Regions from separate parts of the Pseudomonas fungipugnans genome, predicted to be linked through region 2. Evidence: riboswitches for the same ligand, from Rfam matches in the RefSeq annotation. Region 2 holds a riboswitch; the other holds the start of a gene.
What was found. Region 2 has a riboswitch for cobalamin ahead of cobO (cob(I)yrinic acid a,c-diamide adenosyltransferase). Riboswitches for the same ligand answer to the same signal wherever they lie in the genome.
Positions count from the first base shown of each region.

Region 1 (8,427 bases), on a different contig from region 2:
GTGAGCGCCGTTTTTTTATGGGTGAACAGTTACCTGTGGCGAGGGGGCTTGCCCCCGTTGGGCTGCGAAGCGGCCCCGGCATTTTTTCAGGTATACCTTACATGCAGGTTTTGCGACGGCTTCGCCGCCGGACGGGGGCGAGCCCCTCGCCACAGGGGGTGGTTGGCTCAAGGTCTGTAAAGATGTGCATGCCCCGCGCGGTAAAGCGACGACTCACTGAAGTGATCGCTGCCCAGCACCCTGCCCACCAGAATCAATGCCGTGCGCCGAAACCCCTTGGCCTCCACCTTCTCGGCAATGTCCTCAAGCGTCCCCACCACCCAATCCTGATCCGGCCAGGTCGCCCGGTGAATCACCGCGATCGGGCAGTCCGCGCCGTAGTGCGGCAGCAGTTCCACCAGGATCTTTTGCAGATGATTGACCCCCAGATGAATCGCCATGGTCGCACCGTGTTGCGCCAGGCTGGCCAGCTCCTCGCCGGCCGGCATTGCCGTCTTGTCGGCGTAACGGGTCAGGATCACGCTTTGTGAAATGTCCGGCAGCGTCAGTTCAGCCCCCAGCAACGCCGCGCAGGCTGCCGTGGCGGTAACGCCGGGGATGATTTCAAAGGCAATCCCCAGCTCGCGCAAATAACGAATCTGCTCACCAATCGCGCCATACAGGCTCGGATCGCCGGAATGCACGCGGGCCACGTCCTGGCCTTGGGCATCGGCGTTCTTGATCAATTCGATGATCTGTTCCAGGTGCAGCTCGGCGCTGTTGACCACCTGTTCGGCGCTATGTCCGTCCAGTACGGCAGCCGGCACCAGCGAGCCGGCATAGATGATCACTGGGCAGCTGCGAATGAGCCGCTGGCCTTTGACGGTGATCAGTTCCGGGTCGCCGGGGCCGGCGCCAATGAAGTAGACGGTCATCGTCAGTTCCTGAAAAAAGAGCTGTGAAAAAAGGGCAGGGCAAGGCTTCAGATGAAGATTGCTCATGATCGAAGCGGGGATTATCGGGGATTTTACGCGGCGCCGGCCAATGCGAGGGTGGCCTGAGCGTATTTTTGCCGTGAAATCAGCAACTTTGCCGGCGCCTGAGCCAGTTGTTCAGCCAGGGCCAGGGCGGCACTTTCGGCGACGCCGTAGCAGCCGGTGCGTTCGAAGGCGATTTGCGAGCGGTGACTGAGCTGTGGCTGATAGCCGGCCAGTTGTTCGCTGCTGAAATACATCAACGGCAGTGCCAACTGGGCGGCCAGTTCAACGAGGCCCGGTTCGTCGCGTTTCAGGTCGATGCTGGCCAGTGCCTTGATCGCCCGCAACTCGATTTGATGAGCCTGTAACGCCTGATCCAGCAGCGCCCGTAGCGTACTGACCGGGCAGCCGCGTTGGCAACCCAGGCCGACCACCAATGTCGGCGCGGCGCTGGTATCGGTCATGCGTGGTATTGACCTTCGCTTTTGCGGCGGAACAACCAGGCGCTGATCAGGCCCAGGGCCAGCCAGAACGCGACGTTGGTCAACTGCGAAGCAATTTTGAACTGGGCTTGCAGGGCTTCAGGCGCCAGCATCGAATGAACGTCCGGTTGCGGTGCGCCAATCACATGCGGCACGGCGAGAATTGCCACACCGAGGATTTTCATCAGCCAGTGGCGGCTGAACACGATCAGCGCGATGCCGACAGCCGTGGAAGCGGCGGTGCCGATCCACCAGATTTGCCGTTGCGTCAGATCGGCAGCAGCGGTGCCCGGCAGTTCAGGCGGCAGGCCGAGGGTCGGTGCCAGCACAAACGTCGCATAACCGGCCAGGCCCCAGAGCAGGCCTTGCGAGGTTTTGGTCGGTGCGCGCAGGGTGTAGAGGCCCGCGAGCATCAGCGCGAAACCGACTGCAACCACCAGGTTGCCGCCGGTGGTGGACAGCACGCGCTGCCAGCCATTTTCCGGCTCCCAGGCTTGCGCATCGTGGCTGTGGGCGGCCATGGCGCCGTCGGCGTGTTCATGGACGACAGCGGCGGCGGGTTCGGATTTTTCGAACGTCTCGGCCTGCAGAATCAACGGGGCGACCCAGAAACTTTGCAGCAGGGTCAGCAGCAGGGCGGCCAGCAGCCCGGTGAAACCTGCGGTTTGAGCAATACGCTTGATCATGTCGGCAGCTCTCAATGGCACGGGAACGCGGAGCTGTGACGGGTGTCGTGAGCGGCGTTGTGCACCGCGTCGATGTGCGAGAAACCGGCGAAATACACCAGGCACGCGCCCAGGATCGACGCGCCGATAGCGGCAGTCAGGCGCTGGCTCAAGGTCGTGGTGGTGCTGGCGGTGCTGTGGTTGGTGCTGCTGATGATCGACATGGCGCTTCCCTCTGGTCTGTCAGCGGGTGAACAGGGCGCATGAAAACCCCGCGCGCAGGCACGCAGAGCTTAAACAGCGCCCGCCCACCGCGGGTTTGTTCTCTAGGTGTTGCGGGCCGGTCTCCGGGCTCACGAGGGGCAGCGGTCTTCACCGTCACCTGCAACGCATCACCTTCCCATGCTGTGTGGCACAGTGGATCTGACGCGTCCTCGTTTACCGTTGCGGGGGCAGCACCGGACTGACATGGCTTTAGAGTAAAGCACATGATTCACCGGTTTCCCGTTTCACCCTGTGAAGGGCACCCGTAACAAGACGCGCAGCAGAGCATAGGCGGGGCAGGGGAGTCAATTGGCAAGGGTTCTCAATACTGTGGCGAGGGGGCTTGCCCCCGTTGGGCTGCGAAGCGGCCCCCGACATACCTGCCGACATACCTTGCACAAGATTCTAGCGACGGCTTCGCCGCCGAACGGGGGCAAGCCCCCTCGCCACAGGAGCGCAATCAGCTTGCGGACATTGACCCGCCCCCACACGATGCGTAGCCTTGCGCTTTCGAGGTTCTTCGGCGGTTGCCGAAGCTAAGAAGGGAACGCGGTCAATGCCGCGGCTGCCCCCGCAACTGTGAACGGTGATGTTCGCTGCCACGCCACTGCAAGCCCTGTCTGTCGGGCGAACGGGAAGGCGCAGCCAACGCCAGTCAACTGACTGGCACACCCTCAGCCAGGAGACCTGCCTCGACACAGATTCTCACTACAACCGGGCGGGGTGATCCGGTGGCGAACTCTTCCCGCGCGCTCAGCGTTGCCGGTTGTCGTCCCGTATGCCCGCCACCTTGCCAAAGGGCATCCGATGAAAACACTGGCCAAACTCCCCGTCACCATCGTCACCGGCTTCCTCGGCTCGGGCAAAACCACCTTGCTGCGGCACATGCTCGACAACGCCCAGGGTCGCCGCATCGCGGTGATCGTCAACGAGTTCGGCGAGCTGGGCATTGACGGCGAAATCCTCAAGCAGTGCTCCATCGGCTGCACCGAAGAAGAAGCCAACGGCCGCGTCTACGAACTGGCCAATGGCTGCCTGTGCTGCACCGTTCAGGAAGAATTCTTCCCGGTGATGCGTGAACTGGTGGCCCGTCGTGGCGACCTCGACCACATCCTCATCGAAACCTCGGGCCTGGCCCTGCCAAAACCGCTGGTGCAAGCCTTCCAGTGGCCGGAAATCCGCAGCGCCTGCACCGTTGACGCGGTGATCACCGTGGTCGACAGCCCGGCCGTGGCCGCCGGCACCTTCGCCGCGTTCCCGGATCAGGTCGATGCCCAGCGCAAACTCGATCCGAACCTGGATCACGAATCGCCCCTGCACGAACTGTTCGCCGACCAATTGGCCAGCGCCGACCTGGTGATCCTCAACAAGGCCGACCTGATCAGCCCGGAAGACCTGGCCCGCGTGCGCCTGGAAGTTGCCGAAGAACTGCCGCCAGCAGTCAAGATCATCGAAGCCAGCAGCGGTCGCCTGCCGCTGGACGTGCTGATCGGCCTCGGTGCCGGTTCCGAAGAACACATCGACAGCCGCCACAGCCATCACGACCATCACCACGGTGAAGGCGATGACGACCACGACGATCACGATCACGACGCCTTCGATTCGATCTCCATCGAACTGCCACAAGCCGACGAAAGCCTGTTGCTCGACGCCCTGACACAACTGGTGGTCAAGCACGGCATCCTGCGGGTCAAGGGTTTTGCCGCGATCCCGAACAAGCCGATGCGCTTGCTGATCCAGGGCGTGGGCACCCGTTTCGACAAACACTTCGACCGTCAGTGGGGCGCCGATGAAGCGCGTACCACGCGTCTGGTGTTGATCGGTCAGGAACTGGACGCCGCCCTGCTCGAAGCGCAATTGCGCGCCGCGATCAGCGTTTAACCCATGCACCTGCTCAGGACCCAGCCCGGCGGTTTCGTGTCGGATGACAACATCGCCGACCTTGGACAAACCCCTGCCGAGCTGGTGATCCTGTGCAGCGGCGACTCCAGCCTGGCGCTGCTCGCCGAAGCGGCGCAGCAGTTGCCCGACGATTATCCGAGCCTGCGCCTGGCCAACCCGATGCAGGTGCAGAATCACGCCTCGGTCGATCTGTACGTCGACGAAGTGCTGCGTCATGCCAAGGTCATTCTGATCTCGCTGCACGGCGGCATCGCCTATTGGCGCTACGGCGTCGAGCGGCTGGTGGAGTTGGCCGAACGCGGCGTGCAACTGATCCTGGTGCCCGGCGACGATCGTCCGGACCCGGAACTCAGCGACCTCAGCAGCGTGGCGGCTGAACACCGCGACCGTCTCTGGCAATTTCTGCGTCAGGGCGGCATGGGCAATGCCCTGGATTTTTTTCGCTGCCTGGCCAGTCAATGGCTGGACCGCGACTACCCGTGGCGCGAACCGCAAACCCTGCCGCGCACGGCGATCTACCATCCACAAAAAAGCCCCGCAGAACTGAACGATTGGCAAGCCGACTGGCTGGCCGGTCAACCGGTGGCGGCGGTGCTGTTCTACCGCTCGCATTTGCAGGCGGCCAACACTGGCTTCATCGATATTTTTTGCGAGCGGTTGCTGGCGGCGGGGTTGAATCCGTTGCCGATTGCTGTGGCAAGCCTCAAAGAGCCCGGCTGCCTGACGCGGGTCGAGGACTGGCTGGATGAGGTCGAGGCAGCGGTGATTCTCAACACCACCGGTTTCGCCCAGTCCAGCCCCGAAGCGCCGCACCTGCGCCCCTTTCGCCGCAACATCCCGGTGATTCAGGCGATCTGTGCCCAGGACAATGAACCCGGTTGGCGCGCCAGCGAGCAGGGCCTTGGCCCGCGGGATCTGGCGATGCACATTGCGCTGCCGGAACTGGACGGGCGGATTATCAGTCGGCCCATCAGTTTCAAGGATCTGGCCTGGCGCAGCGAGCGCAGTCAGTCCGACGTGGTCTGCTACCGCCCGCAACCCGAGCGCATGGATTTTGTCGCCGAACTGGCGCGGCGCTGGACCGATCTGGCGCGCGTGCCCAACGCTGAAAAACGCATCGCCCTGATCCTTGCCAATTACCCGACCCGCGATGGTCGTATCGGCAACGGTGTGGGCCTCGACACGCCAGCGGCGGCACTGAATATCCTGCGTGCGCTGCATCAGCAAGGCTATCCGCTGCCTGCCGAACTGCCGGACAGCGGCACGGCGTTGATTCAGCAATTGCTCGGCGGGGTCAGCAATGACCTCGATACGATTGACCAGCGTCCGTGCCAGCAAAGCCTGGCGATGGATGACTACCTGATGATGTTCGACGCGCTGCCCGAGGCCAATCGCCGGGCGGTGCTGGAACGCTGGGGCGAGCCACAGAACGACCCGATGTGCCGCGACGGCCGGATGATGATCGCCGGCCTGCGTTTCGGCCTGACCTTCGTCGGCATTCAACCGGCTCGGGGTTATCAGGTCGACCCGAGCGCGGTCTATCACGACCCGGACCTGGTGCCGCCGCACGCCTATCTGGCGTTCTATTTCTGGCTGCGCCACACCTACGGCGCGCACGGCGTGATTCACGTCGGCAAGCACGGCAACCTCGAATGGCTGCCCGGCAAAGGTGTCGGGCTCTCGGAGAACTGCTGGCCGGACGCATTGCTCGGGCCGTTGCCGAACATCTATCCGTTTATCGTCAACGACCCGGGCGAGGGCGCCCAGGCCAAGCGCCGCACCCAGGCGGTGATCATCGACCACCTGATGCCGCCGTTGACCCGCGCCGAAACCTATGGCCCGCTGCGCAATCTTGAGCTGCTGGCCGACGAGTATTACGAAGCGCAGCTGCTCGATCCGCGCCGTGCCCGTGAGTTGCAGCGCGACATCCTGCAACTGGTGCGCGACACCCATATTGATCGCGAACTGCAACTGGACGAGAAACTCGACAGCGACGCCGACGCGGCGATCTGGCTGCCGCGTCTGGACACGTACCTGTGTGACTTGAAGGAGTCGCAGATCCGCGATGGCCTGCACATTTTCGGTGAGTCGCCCACCGGTCGATTGCGCATCGACACCTTGCTGGCCTTGCTGCGCATTCCTCGGGGCGATGGTCGTGGCGCGCAATCGAGTCTGCTGCGGGCGTTGGCCAAGGCGTTCGGCCTGGGCTTTGATCCGCTGGATTGTGCGCTGGCGCAGCCCTGGGCCGGGCCGCGTCCATTGCAACTGCTGACCGTCAACCCTGAACCCTGGCGCACGGCCGGCGACACCCGCGAACGCCTGGAACTGTTCGCCGCGCAGCTGATCTCGCAGACGTTGAACGCCTCTCTAGCCAACCCCGGACCCTGTGGGGGCGGGCTTGCTCGTGAAAGCGGTGGGTCAATCGACATTAATGCTGAAGAGGTAACCGCTTCGTCGGAACGCCGCCCTGAGACAGGCTCGCTCCCACAAGATGCCAGCTGGGCCGACGTCAGCGCGATCATCGACAACCTGCGCGAGGTAGTCGCACCCCGTCTGGACGCCTGCGGCCCAGCGGAAATGCGCGGCTTGCTGGATGCCCTGAGCGGCCGCTTCGTCCCCGCCGGCCCCAGTGGCGCACCGAGTCGCGGGCGTCTCGATGTATTGCCCACCGGGCGCAACTTCTACTCGGTGGATGTGCGCAACCTGCCCACCACCACCGCGTGGCGCATCGGTTTCCAGTCGGCCAACCTGATTCTTGAACGCCACTTGCAGGACCACGGCGATCATTTGCGCCAGCTCGGCCTGTCGGTCTGGGGCACGGCGACCATGCGCACTGGCGGCGACGACATCGCCCAGGCCATGGCGCTGATGGGCGTGCGCCCGGTGTGGGCCACCGGCAGCCAGCGGGTCGATGATTTCGAGATTCTGCCGGTGAGCCTGCTGGACCGGCCACGGGTGGATGTGACGCTGCGTGTCTCCGGTTTTTTCCGCGATGCCTTCGCCAACCTGATCCGCCTGTTCGATGCCGCTGTGCAAGCGGTCGCCGCGCTGGATGAACCGGATGACCTGAACCCGTTGGCCGCCAAAGTCCGCGCCGAACGCGAGTCGCTGATGCAATCGGGCCTCGACGAAGAGGCGGCAAGACGTCAGGCCGGCTGGCGCATTTTCGGCGCCAAGCCCGGCGCTTATGGTGCCGGCGTGCAGGGCGCTATCGACGGGCGCCTGTGGCAAAGCCGCGAAGACCTGGCCGAGGTTTATCTGAACTGGGGCGGCTACGCCTATGGCGGCTCGGACGAAGGCACGGCGGCCCGCGAACAGTTTGCCCAGCGCCTGAGCCAGGTGCAGGCGGTGCTGCAAAACCAGGACAATCGCGAGCATGACCTGCTCGATTCCAACGACTATTACCAGTTCCAGGGTGGCATGCTCGCCGCCGTCGAAAGCCTGAGTGGTGAAGCCGCCGCCAGTTATCACGGCGACCACAGCCAGCCGGACCTGCCGAAAATCCGCACCTTGAAGGAAGAGCTGAACCGGGTGATTCGTTCCCGGGCGGCCAATCCGAAGTGGATCGAGGGGGTCAAGCGTCACGGCTATAAAGGTGCCTTTGAACTGGCCGCGACAGTCGATAACCTGTTCGCCTTCGATGCCACCACGCAATTGATCGACGATCACCAGTACGCGCTGCTGGCTGATGCGTATTTGCTCGACCCGGCGACCCGCGACTTTGTGCGCGAGCATAATCGGCATGCGCTGCGCGACATGACCGAACGCATGCTCGAAGCACAGCAACGGGGGATGTGGAAGGCGCCGGGCGAGTACCGCGAGGCGCTGGAGAATCTGTTGCTGGACATCGAAGAAGATGGCTGACACAGCACAAGCCCGCTCCCACAGGGTTTATAGGTGCTTGAGAGATTTGTTGGAATATCACCGACCATGAATGAGAAACCCGACATGACCGACACCCCACATTTTCCACTCTGCGCCGTGGTCGGTGCCGATGACTTGAAACTCGCCCTGTACCTGACCGCCATCGACCCGAAAATCGGCGGTGTGCTGATCGAAGGCCCGCGTGGCATGGCCAAATCGACCCTGGCCCGCGGCCTCGCCGATCTGCTCGCCAGCGGGCAGTTTGTCACCCTGCCACTGGGCGCCACCGAAGAG
Region 1 is NZ_JARBWL010000001.1:879,730-888,156, reverse strand. It holds gene cobM (precorrin-4 C(11)-methyltransferase) at 168-914, opposite strand; gene POF45_RS03630 (cobalamin biosynthesis protein) at 1,007-1,420, opposite strand; gene POF45_RS03625 (CbtA family protein) at 1,417-2,124, opposite strand; gene POF45_RS03620 (CbtB domain-containing protein) at 2,136-2,327, opposite strand; cobalamin riboswitch at 2,425-2,649, opposite strand; cobalamin riboswitch at 2,864-3,076, shown strand; gene cobW (cobalamin biosynthesis protein CobW) at 3,175-4,248, shown strand; gene cobN (cobaltochelatase subunit CobN) at 4,252-8,133, shown strand; gene POF45_RS03605 (magnesium chelatase ATPase subunit I) at 8,218-8,427, shown strand, end outside.
Region 1: it holds a riboswitch for cobalamin, as region 2 does, so the genes downstream of both, cobW (cobalamin biosynthesis protein CobW) here and cobO (cob(I)yrinic acid a,c-diamide adenosyltransferase) in region 2, are expected to answer to the same signal.

Region 2 (8,427 bases):
CCATTGGCGCGCAGATAAGCCAGGTCGCTGCGCACGCTTTTCGAGCCGGGAAGGATGATCAGGTCGGCCGGTGGAATCGGCTGACCGGGGCCGATGAATTGCAGGTCAACTTGTGGATGCAGGCGCAGCGGATCGAAATCGGTATGGTTGCTGATGCGCGGCAATACCGGCACCAGCACTTTCAGCACCCGGTCAGCCTTGTCGGTCTGGCGCTGGTCGATGCCGTCCTCGGCCTCCAGGTGAAGGTCCATCACATAGGGCAAGACTCCGATCACCGGTTTTCCGGTGCGCGCTTCGAGCCAGTCCAGACCCGGTTGCAGCAAGGCGATGTCGCCACGAAAACGGTTGATGATGAAGCCTTTGACCCGCGCCTGTTCGCTCGGCGACAGCAGTTCCAGCGTACCGACGAGGTGGGCAAACACCCCGCCGCGATTGATGTCGGCGATCAGCAGCACCGGGCAATCCACCGCTTCGGCAAAGCCCATGTTGGCGATGTCGCCGGCCCGCAGATTGATCTCTGCCGGGGAGCCGGCGCCCTCCACCATTACCACCGGATACGCGGCGCTCAGCCGTTCATGGGAGGCCAGCACCGCTTGCATGGCGATGGCTTTATAGTCGTGATACGCCACAGCGTTCATCGTTGTGACGGCGCGACCATGAATAATGACTTGAGCGCCAGTGTCGCTGTTGGGCTTGAGCAACACCGGGTTCATGTCGGTGTGCGGCTGCAGATTGGCGGCTTGAGCCTGCACGGCCTGGGCGCGACCGATCTCGCCGCCGTCAGCGGTCACCGCACTGTTCAACGCCATGTTCTGCGGCTTGAACGGCACCACCGCCACGCCGTGACGGGTGACCCAGCGGCACAACGCGGTCACCAGCGTACTTTTACCGGCGTCGGAGGTGGTGCCCTGCACCATCAAGGTCGTCATGGGTTTTCCTTGGCATAGGCTTGCAGGGCTTGCTCCAGACGGCTGAAATCGGCGTCATCGGCCGGCAGACCGAAGCGCAGGCTGCTGTTATGGACGAACAGGCGCAGCAGAATGCCGCGTCGAGCCATGAACGCATGCAGCGCTTCAGCATTGTCAGTGATCAGCCACTGGAACAAGGCACAACCGCCCTGGGGCCTGAAGCCATATCGCTCCAGTAACACCGCCAGCCGCTGACTCGCCTCCTCGCTGCGCAGCCGTTGCCGGGCGTGGCCTTCGGTGTCTTGCAAACAGGCCTGGCCCAACACCCGGGTCGGCCCGCTGACGGCCCACGGCCCGACTTGCTCGGCCAGCAATTTGAGCAACTTGCGTTCGGCCAGCACGAAGCCCAGGCGCACGCCGGCCAAACCGAAGAACTTGCCGAAGGAGCGCAACACGATCAGGCCGACCTGATTGGCGAACGGCGCCAGACTCAGCTGTGGTGTGTTGTCCATAAACGCTTCGTCCACCACCAGCCAGCCGCCGCGTTGCGCCAACCGCGAGTGCCAGTCGAGCAGACGGTTCGGGGTCAGGCTCAGGCCCGTCGGGTTGTTCGGATTGACCACCACCAGCACGTCAAGGCTGTCGATAAAGAAGTCGACTTCCTGCTCCAGCACTTCGCGCACGATGTAGCCGTTACGCCGCCACGCTTCAGCGTGTTCGGCATAACACGGCGACAACACGCCAACCTTGCCGGTGCGGCGCAGGCGCGGCAGCAACTGAATGGCCATTTGCGAACCGGCCACCGGCAGCACCTGGGCGGCGCCATAGTAGTCGCAGGCGGCTTGCTCCAGACCGTCGTCGGTTTCCGGCAAACGGGCCCAGGCCCGCAACGGGATGTCCGGCACCGGAAACGGCCACGGCGCCAGGCCGGTGGACAGGTCCAGCCAGTCGGCTTCGGCGATGCCGTATTCGAGCGCGGCCTTGCGCAACCGGCCACCGTGCTCAAGCATAGAATTCAGCCCCCAGGCAGAGAATCAGCAGCCATAACCATACCCCGCGCTGGACCAATTGCCAGCCACGGTCGATGGAGTCGGCATCCGCCGGCACGCCTTCGCCCAGTGGCGGGCGCTGATGCAATTCGCCGTGATAAATCGCCGCGCCGCCCAGCTCGACACCCAGCGCACCGGCACCCGCTGCCATCACCGGACCGGCGTTAGGGCTGTCCCACGTCGGGCCCTGAGTGCGCCAGCATTTCAGTGCGAGTCGGGTTTTGCCCAGCAACGCGTAGGTCAATGCCACCAGGCGTGCAGGAATGTAGTTGAGGACGTCGTCGATTTTTGCCGCCGCCCAGCCAAAACGCTCGAAGCGTTCGTTGCGATAACCCCACATGGCGTCGAGGGTGTTGCTCAAGCGATAGAGCACCACGCCGGGCGCGCCGGCCACTGCAAACCAGAACAGTGCGGCAAACACCGCATCGCTACCGTTTTCCAGTACCGATTCGGTGGCGGCGCGGGCGACTTCGGTTTTGTCCAGTTCGCTGGTCTGGCGGCTCACCAGATAACCGACACGCTTGCGCGCCTGTTCCAGGTCATCACTGCGCAGAGCCTTGGCCACCGGTTCGACATGTTCACCGAGGCTGCGCATGCCGAGGGCGCAATACAACGCCAGAATTTCGACGATCCAGCCCACATAAGGCGCCCAGGACAATGCCGTGGCGAGCAAGGTCAGCGGCAACACCGCGATCACCCAGGCCGTGACGCCATGACTGCGCCAGCCGCGACCACCGGAGTTGAAACGCTGTTCGATGCGATCGGCAAACCGGCCGAACGCCACCAGCGGATGCCAGCGTTTGGGTTCACCCAGCAGCGCATCCAGCGCGACCGCGGCGACACTCAACAACGCCACACTCATTGACTCACTCCCCAATAATTTTCATACAGCAGATCACTCAGCGGACGCGCTTGCGCCCAGCCTTCGAGCACCAGCATCGGTGCCGGATAGAACTCTTTGACCGGTCCCAGACACAATACGGCCAGCGGTTTGGCGCCAGCCGGCAGACCGAGCAGATCGGCCAGGGCTTGCGGCTCGAACAGCGAGACCCAGCCCATGCCCAGCCCTTCGGCACGGGAGGCCAGCCACAGATTCTGAATCGCGCAGGAGAGCGAGGCCATGTCCATTTCCGGCAGCGTGCGACGACCGAAAATGTGCCGTTCGCGATCATCCGTCAGCGCGACAACCAGCACCTCGGCGCAGTCGTGGATGCCTTCGACTTTGAGTTTCATGAACTCGTCGGTGCGCTCGCCGAGGGCTTCGGCGGTACGCACGCGCTCTTCTTCCACCAGTTTCTGGATCTTGCTGCGCAAGGCCCGGTCGCTGATGCGGATGAAACGCCAGGGCTGCATCAGGCCGACGCTCGGCGCCTGATGGGCGGCTTCAAGCAAACGCCGCAGTAGTTCGGGCTCGACGGTGCCGCCGCTGAAGTGGCGCATGTCGCGGCGTTCGGCGATGGCGCGATAGACCGCTGCGCGTTCGGCTTCAGAAAAGGCGTTGTCGGTCATGGCCTCTTCGCGGGCAAGCCCGCTCCCACATTTGAACTGCATTCCCCTGTGGGAGCGAGCCTGCTCGCAAAAGCGGCCTCAGGATCAGGCGCAAACAGTGCAGCGATCGCCGAAGGATTCGACGGGAAATAAAAGTGCACATACGAAGCCGTCATCCGCCCCTCGCGATAAACCGCCTCTGCCCCGCGCCCACCGTTCGGGCTCAGGCCGCGAGCAATCGGCTCAAGTTCGGTGCTGGTCAGGGAGTGATGATAGGTGTGCCCGCGCAGCAGGCCTTCCGGCAACTCAACCGCCTGCAACGCCAAGGCAGCGAGGCGCTTTTGCATCACCGCATCGCCGCTCAGCAGTCCCACCAGTTCAGCACGCGTGCCCTCGACATCGGTCAACGAATCGAGCAGATACAGCATGCCGCCGCATTCGGCCAGCAACGGCTTGCCAGCCGCGTGGTGCTGACGAATCGCTTGCAGCATCGCGCTGTTCTGCGACAACGCGACATGGTGCAATTCCGGATAGCCGCCCGGCAGATAGAGGCTGTCAACTTCCGGCAACTGCGTATCGCGGATCGGCGAGAAAAACAGCAGTTCGGCGCCCATGGCACGCAGCAGGTCCAGACTCGCACCGTAGGTGAACGCGAACGCTTCGTCGCGGGCCACGGCGATGCGAACGCCAGCCAGCAACGGCTCGGCCTCGATCACATCCGGTGCGGCGAACTCCACCGCCGGGGGCAGCGCTACCTCGCAACTGCTGGCCAGCGCATTGGCCGCCGCATCAAGACGCACGTCGAGATCGTTCAGCTCGCTGGCTTGAACCAACCCCAGATGACGGCTCGGCAACTCGATTCCGGTTTCCCGGGACAAGGCGCCGTACCAGCGCAAGCCCTCGGTCAGGCTGCCTTCCAGCAACTGGGCGTGGCGCAAGGTGCCGACGCGGTTGGCCAGCACGCCGGCAAACGGCAGGTCCGGCTGATAACGCGCCAGGCCCAAGGCCAGTGCACCAAAGGTCTGGGCCATCGCGGTGCCGTCGATCACGCCGAGCACCGGGACGCCAAAGTGTCGCGCCAGGTCGGCGCTGGACGGCGTGCCGTCGAACAGGCCCATGACGCCTTCGATCAGAATCAGGTCCGCATCAAGGGCGGCTTCCCACAACAGTCGACGACTTTCCTGCTCGCCGACCATCCACATGTCCAGTTGATACACCGGCGCGCCGCTGGCGCGCTCGAGAATCATCGGGTCAAGAAAGTCCGGGCCGCATTTGAACACGCGCACCTTGCGCCCCTGATTGCGATGCAACCGGGCCAGTGCGGCGGTGACGGTGGTCTTGCCCTGACCGGAGGCCGGCGCGGCAATCAGTACCGCCGGGCAATGACGTGGTTGATTCACAGTTCGACGCCTTTCTGCGCCTTGATCCCGGCCTGGAACGCGTGCTTGATCATGCCCATCTCGGTGACGGTGTCGGCCAACTCGATCATTTCCGGCTTGGCGCCGCGACCGGTCACCACCACGTGCTGCATGGGCGGACGGGCCTGCAAGTCGCTGAGCACCTGATCCAGATCGAGATAGCCGTGCTTAAGGGCGATGTTCAGCTCATCCAGCACCACCAGGCCAATAGAAGGATCGCGCAGCAATTCGCGGGACACGACCCACGCGGCCTCGGCGGCGGCGATGTCGCGCTGGCGGTCCTGGGTTTCCCAAGTGAAGCCCTCGCCCATCACGTGAAAGCGCACCTGCTCGGGGAAGCGGCGAAAGAATAATTCTTCGCCGGTGCTGTTGCGGCCCTTGATGAACTGCACCACACCGCACTGCATGCCGTGGCCCATGGAACGGGCGAGCATGCCGAACGCCGAGCTGCTTTTGCCTTTGCCGTTGCCGGTCAGCACCAGCAGCAGGCCGCATTCGTTCGGCGAGTTGGCGATACGTTCGTCGATCACGGCTTTTTTGCGCAACATGCGCGCCAGATGGCGTTCGTCACGTTCGGGGGTATCGGTCATGGGGGAGCTCTCCGTTGAGGCTGGATAACGGCGGGCAGGCACAGGAATAGACGGCAAAAAGCCTGGCATCGCCCACCGTGATGCCGCTGGATGGATCAGGCCGGTCTCCGGACTCATGAGCGGCAGGTTCTGCCGGACTGCGCGCCTTCCCATGTCGAGGTTCGACACAGTGGCTCAAGACGCAGTTTTCGCTCATTTACCGTTGCGGGGGCAGCGTCGGGATCGTGCAGGCTCTTCGCGGGAAAAGCTCACTCACCGACTTCCCTGTTTCACTCTGTCGACCACAGTCACAGAGCACCTGAAACAAGCCGCGAAGGTTAGAGGGTTGGCGCTGGAGCGTCAATTAAAGCCGGGTAAAGCCGGGACACCGCCCGGCGAAAAACTGCCGTCGATCAATTTACCGGCGCCATTCTTGTGCCACACTCTTCACAGTGATATCAAATAGCCACAATCTGAGACCACAATAACAAGGGTGAGTAACATGCAAGGCATGATCATCAGCAACCCGAAGCTGGAATTCCTGCGCCCATTGCTGGAACGCTGGTTCGACTGTATCGACCGCTACAACGCCGTCCGGGGCGATCACGACACGCCCTACTGGAACGACGAAAAAGCCAACCTCGGGCTGCTCTCCGCCGCGGCCTGGATGGCGCAGATGGTCACGCTGCAACAGACGCCGACCCGCAAGCAGCACGAAGACGGCGAGCGCAATGCACGCGCCGACCTGTTGATTGCCAGCAGCGAAGAACGCGCATGGCTGCAAACCACCCAGCGCTGGCCACGGGTCAACAGCCTAAACCTGAGCCAGCCGTTGCAGGACATCACCAGCGACGCGAAACGCATCAGCTATGCCAGCGACCTGAAGCTCGGCTGCCTGTTCGTCGCCCCGCACAAGGCCCAGCACAGCGCCTCCCCGGAAGAACTGCAAGACATGGTCGACGACCTGCAACAAGAGCACTGCTGCGCCGTGGCCTGGTATTTCCCTTATGCCTACCGCAAGTTGCGCAACGAAGCCGGCAACTATCATCCGGGCATCGCCGTGCTGTTCAAGGAAGCCCGGGGCTGACGGGTTGAACCATCGATCGTCTACGCTTCTCTATGAATAGGACCACTGCATTCATAGGGAAGAAGATCAGTATGCTCAAGCCTCAGTTCATTTTCGTCATCGCTCTCGCCGGAGGGCTCGCCGCCTGTGGCGAATCCTCCAGCTTGCAAGTCTCCGACGGCACCGGGCCGTCACCCAAACTGCCCGAGCCGAACAAGACCCTGATCCCGACAGTGAACATCGCCCCGGCCATTGGCTGGCCTGTCGGCAGCAAACCGGTGGCGGCGAACGGTACTCAGGTGGTTGCGTTTGCCGAAGGCCTGGATCACCCGCGCTGGCTGTACGTGCTGCCTAACGGTGACGTGCTGGTGGCTGAAACCAACGCCCCGCCCAAGCCGGACGACAGCAGCGGCATTCGTGGCTGGGTGATGAAAAAAGTCATGGGCAAGGCTGGCGCCGGCGTTCCGAGCGCAAACCGCATTACCCTGCTGCGGGACAAGGACCACGACGGCGTAGCAGAAACCCGCACAGTGTTTCTGGAAAACCTCAACTCACCGTTCGGCATGACCCTGGTCGGCAACGACCTGTATGTCGCTGACACTGATCGTTTGCTGCGTTTTCACTACGAAACCGGCGATACGACGATCAAGTCACAACCAATCAAGGTCACCGACCTGCCTGGCGGCACGATCAATCACCACTGGACCAAGAACGTCATCGCCAGCAAGGACGGGAGCAAGCTGTACGTCACGGTCGGCTCCAACAGCAACGTTGGCGAAAACGGTCTGGACAAAGAAGAAGGCCGTGCGGCGATCTGGGAAGTGGACCGCGCCACCGGCAACCACCGGATCTTCGCTTCAGGGCTGCGCAATCCCAACGGCATGGGCTGGGAGCCGACCAGCGGTGCGCTGTGGACCTCGGTCAACGAGCGCGACGAGATTGGCAGCGACCTGGTGCCGGACTACATCACTTCGGTCAAGGACGGTGCTTTCTACGGCTGGCCGTTCAGCTACTACGGCCACCACGTCGATGTGCGCGTGAGCCCGCAAGACCCGGCCATGGTCGACAAGGCTATCGCTCCGGATTACGCGGTCGGCCCGCATACGGCGTCCATCGGCTTCAGCTTCGCCGAGGGCAGCAAACTGCCGGCACCCTTCACCGATGGGGCAATCGTCAGCCAGCACGGCTCGTGGAACCGCAAACCGCACAGTGGTTACAAGGTGATTTTTGTGCCATTTACGGCGGGCAAACCGAATGGGCAACCGGTTGATCTGCTCACGGGCTTTCTCGACAAGGATGAAAACGCCATGGGCCGGCCGGTGGGTGTAGTGGTCGACCAGCAGGGTGGCGTGCTGGTAGCGGATGACGTGGGGAACAAGATTTGGCGGATTTCGGCGGCTAAATAAACACCGTCCAACCAACGCATGACCAATGTGGGAGCGACGCACCGTCGCTCCCACATTTGATTTGAGGTGTGGCTAGGGGTTATGCGCCAGATGCTCTGGCTGCAACACGCGCTTGGCGCTCAGATAGGCTTTCTGCCAATACGCCTTGGACAGGCTGTCCAGCTTCACCGTGCCGCCGGTGGCCGGTGCATGCACGAAGCGACCTTCACCCACGTAGATCCCCGCATGGCTGACCTGGGAACCACCATTGGTGGCGAAGAAAATCAGGTCGCCGGTTTGCAGACCTTCCTTGCCGACATCAGGCGCACGCATGCCGATCATCTCGCGGGTTGAGCGCGGCAGGGTGATGCCCGCGACATCGCGATAGACGTAACCGATCAGGCCGCTGCAATCGAAGCCCGAATCCGGCGTATTGCCGCCCCAGCGATAAGGCGTGCCCACCAGACCCAAGGCGCGGAACAGCACGTCTTGCGCTTCAGGAGAGAAGTCTTGAGTGTTGTTGAAGACCATCGGAGCGCGAACC
Region 2 is NZ_JARBWL010000002.1:2,147,281-2,155,707, reverse strand. It holds gene POF45_RS24965 (cobyric acid synthase) at 1-929, opposite strand, end outside; gene cobD (threonine-phosphate decarboxylase CobD) at 926-1,918, opposite strand; gene cbiB (adenosylcobinamide-phosphate synthase CbiB) at 1,911-2,819, opposite strand; gene bluB (5,6-dimethylbenzimidazole synthase) at 2,816-3,466, opposite strand; gene POF45_RS24945 (cobyrinic acid a,c-diamide synthase CobB) at 3,463-4,845, opposite strand; gene cobO (cob(I)yrinic acid a,c-diamide adenosyltransferase) at 4,842-5,453, opposite strand; cobalamin riboswitch at 5,535-5,770, opposite strand; gene POF45_RS24935 (hypothetical protein) at 5,935-6,519, shown strand; gene POF45_RS24930 (PQQ-dependent sugar dehydrogenase) at 6,591-7,904, shown strand; gene POF45_RS24925 (C40 family peptidase) at 7,977-8,427, opposite strand, start outside.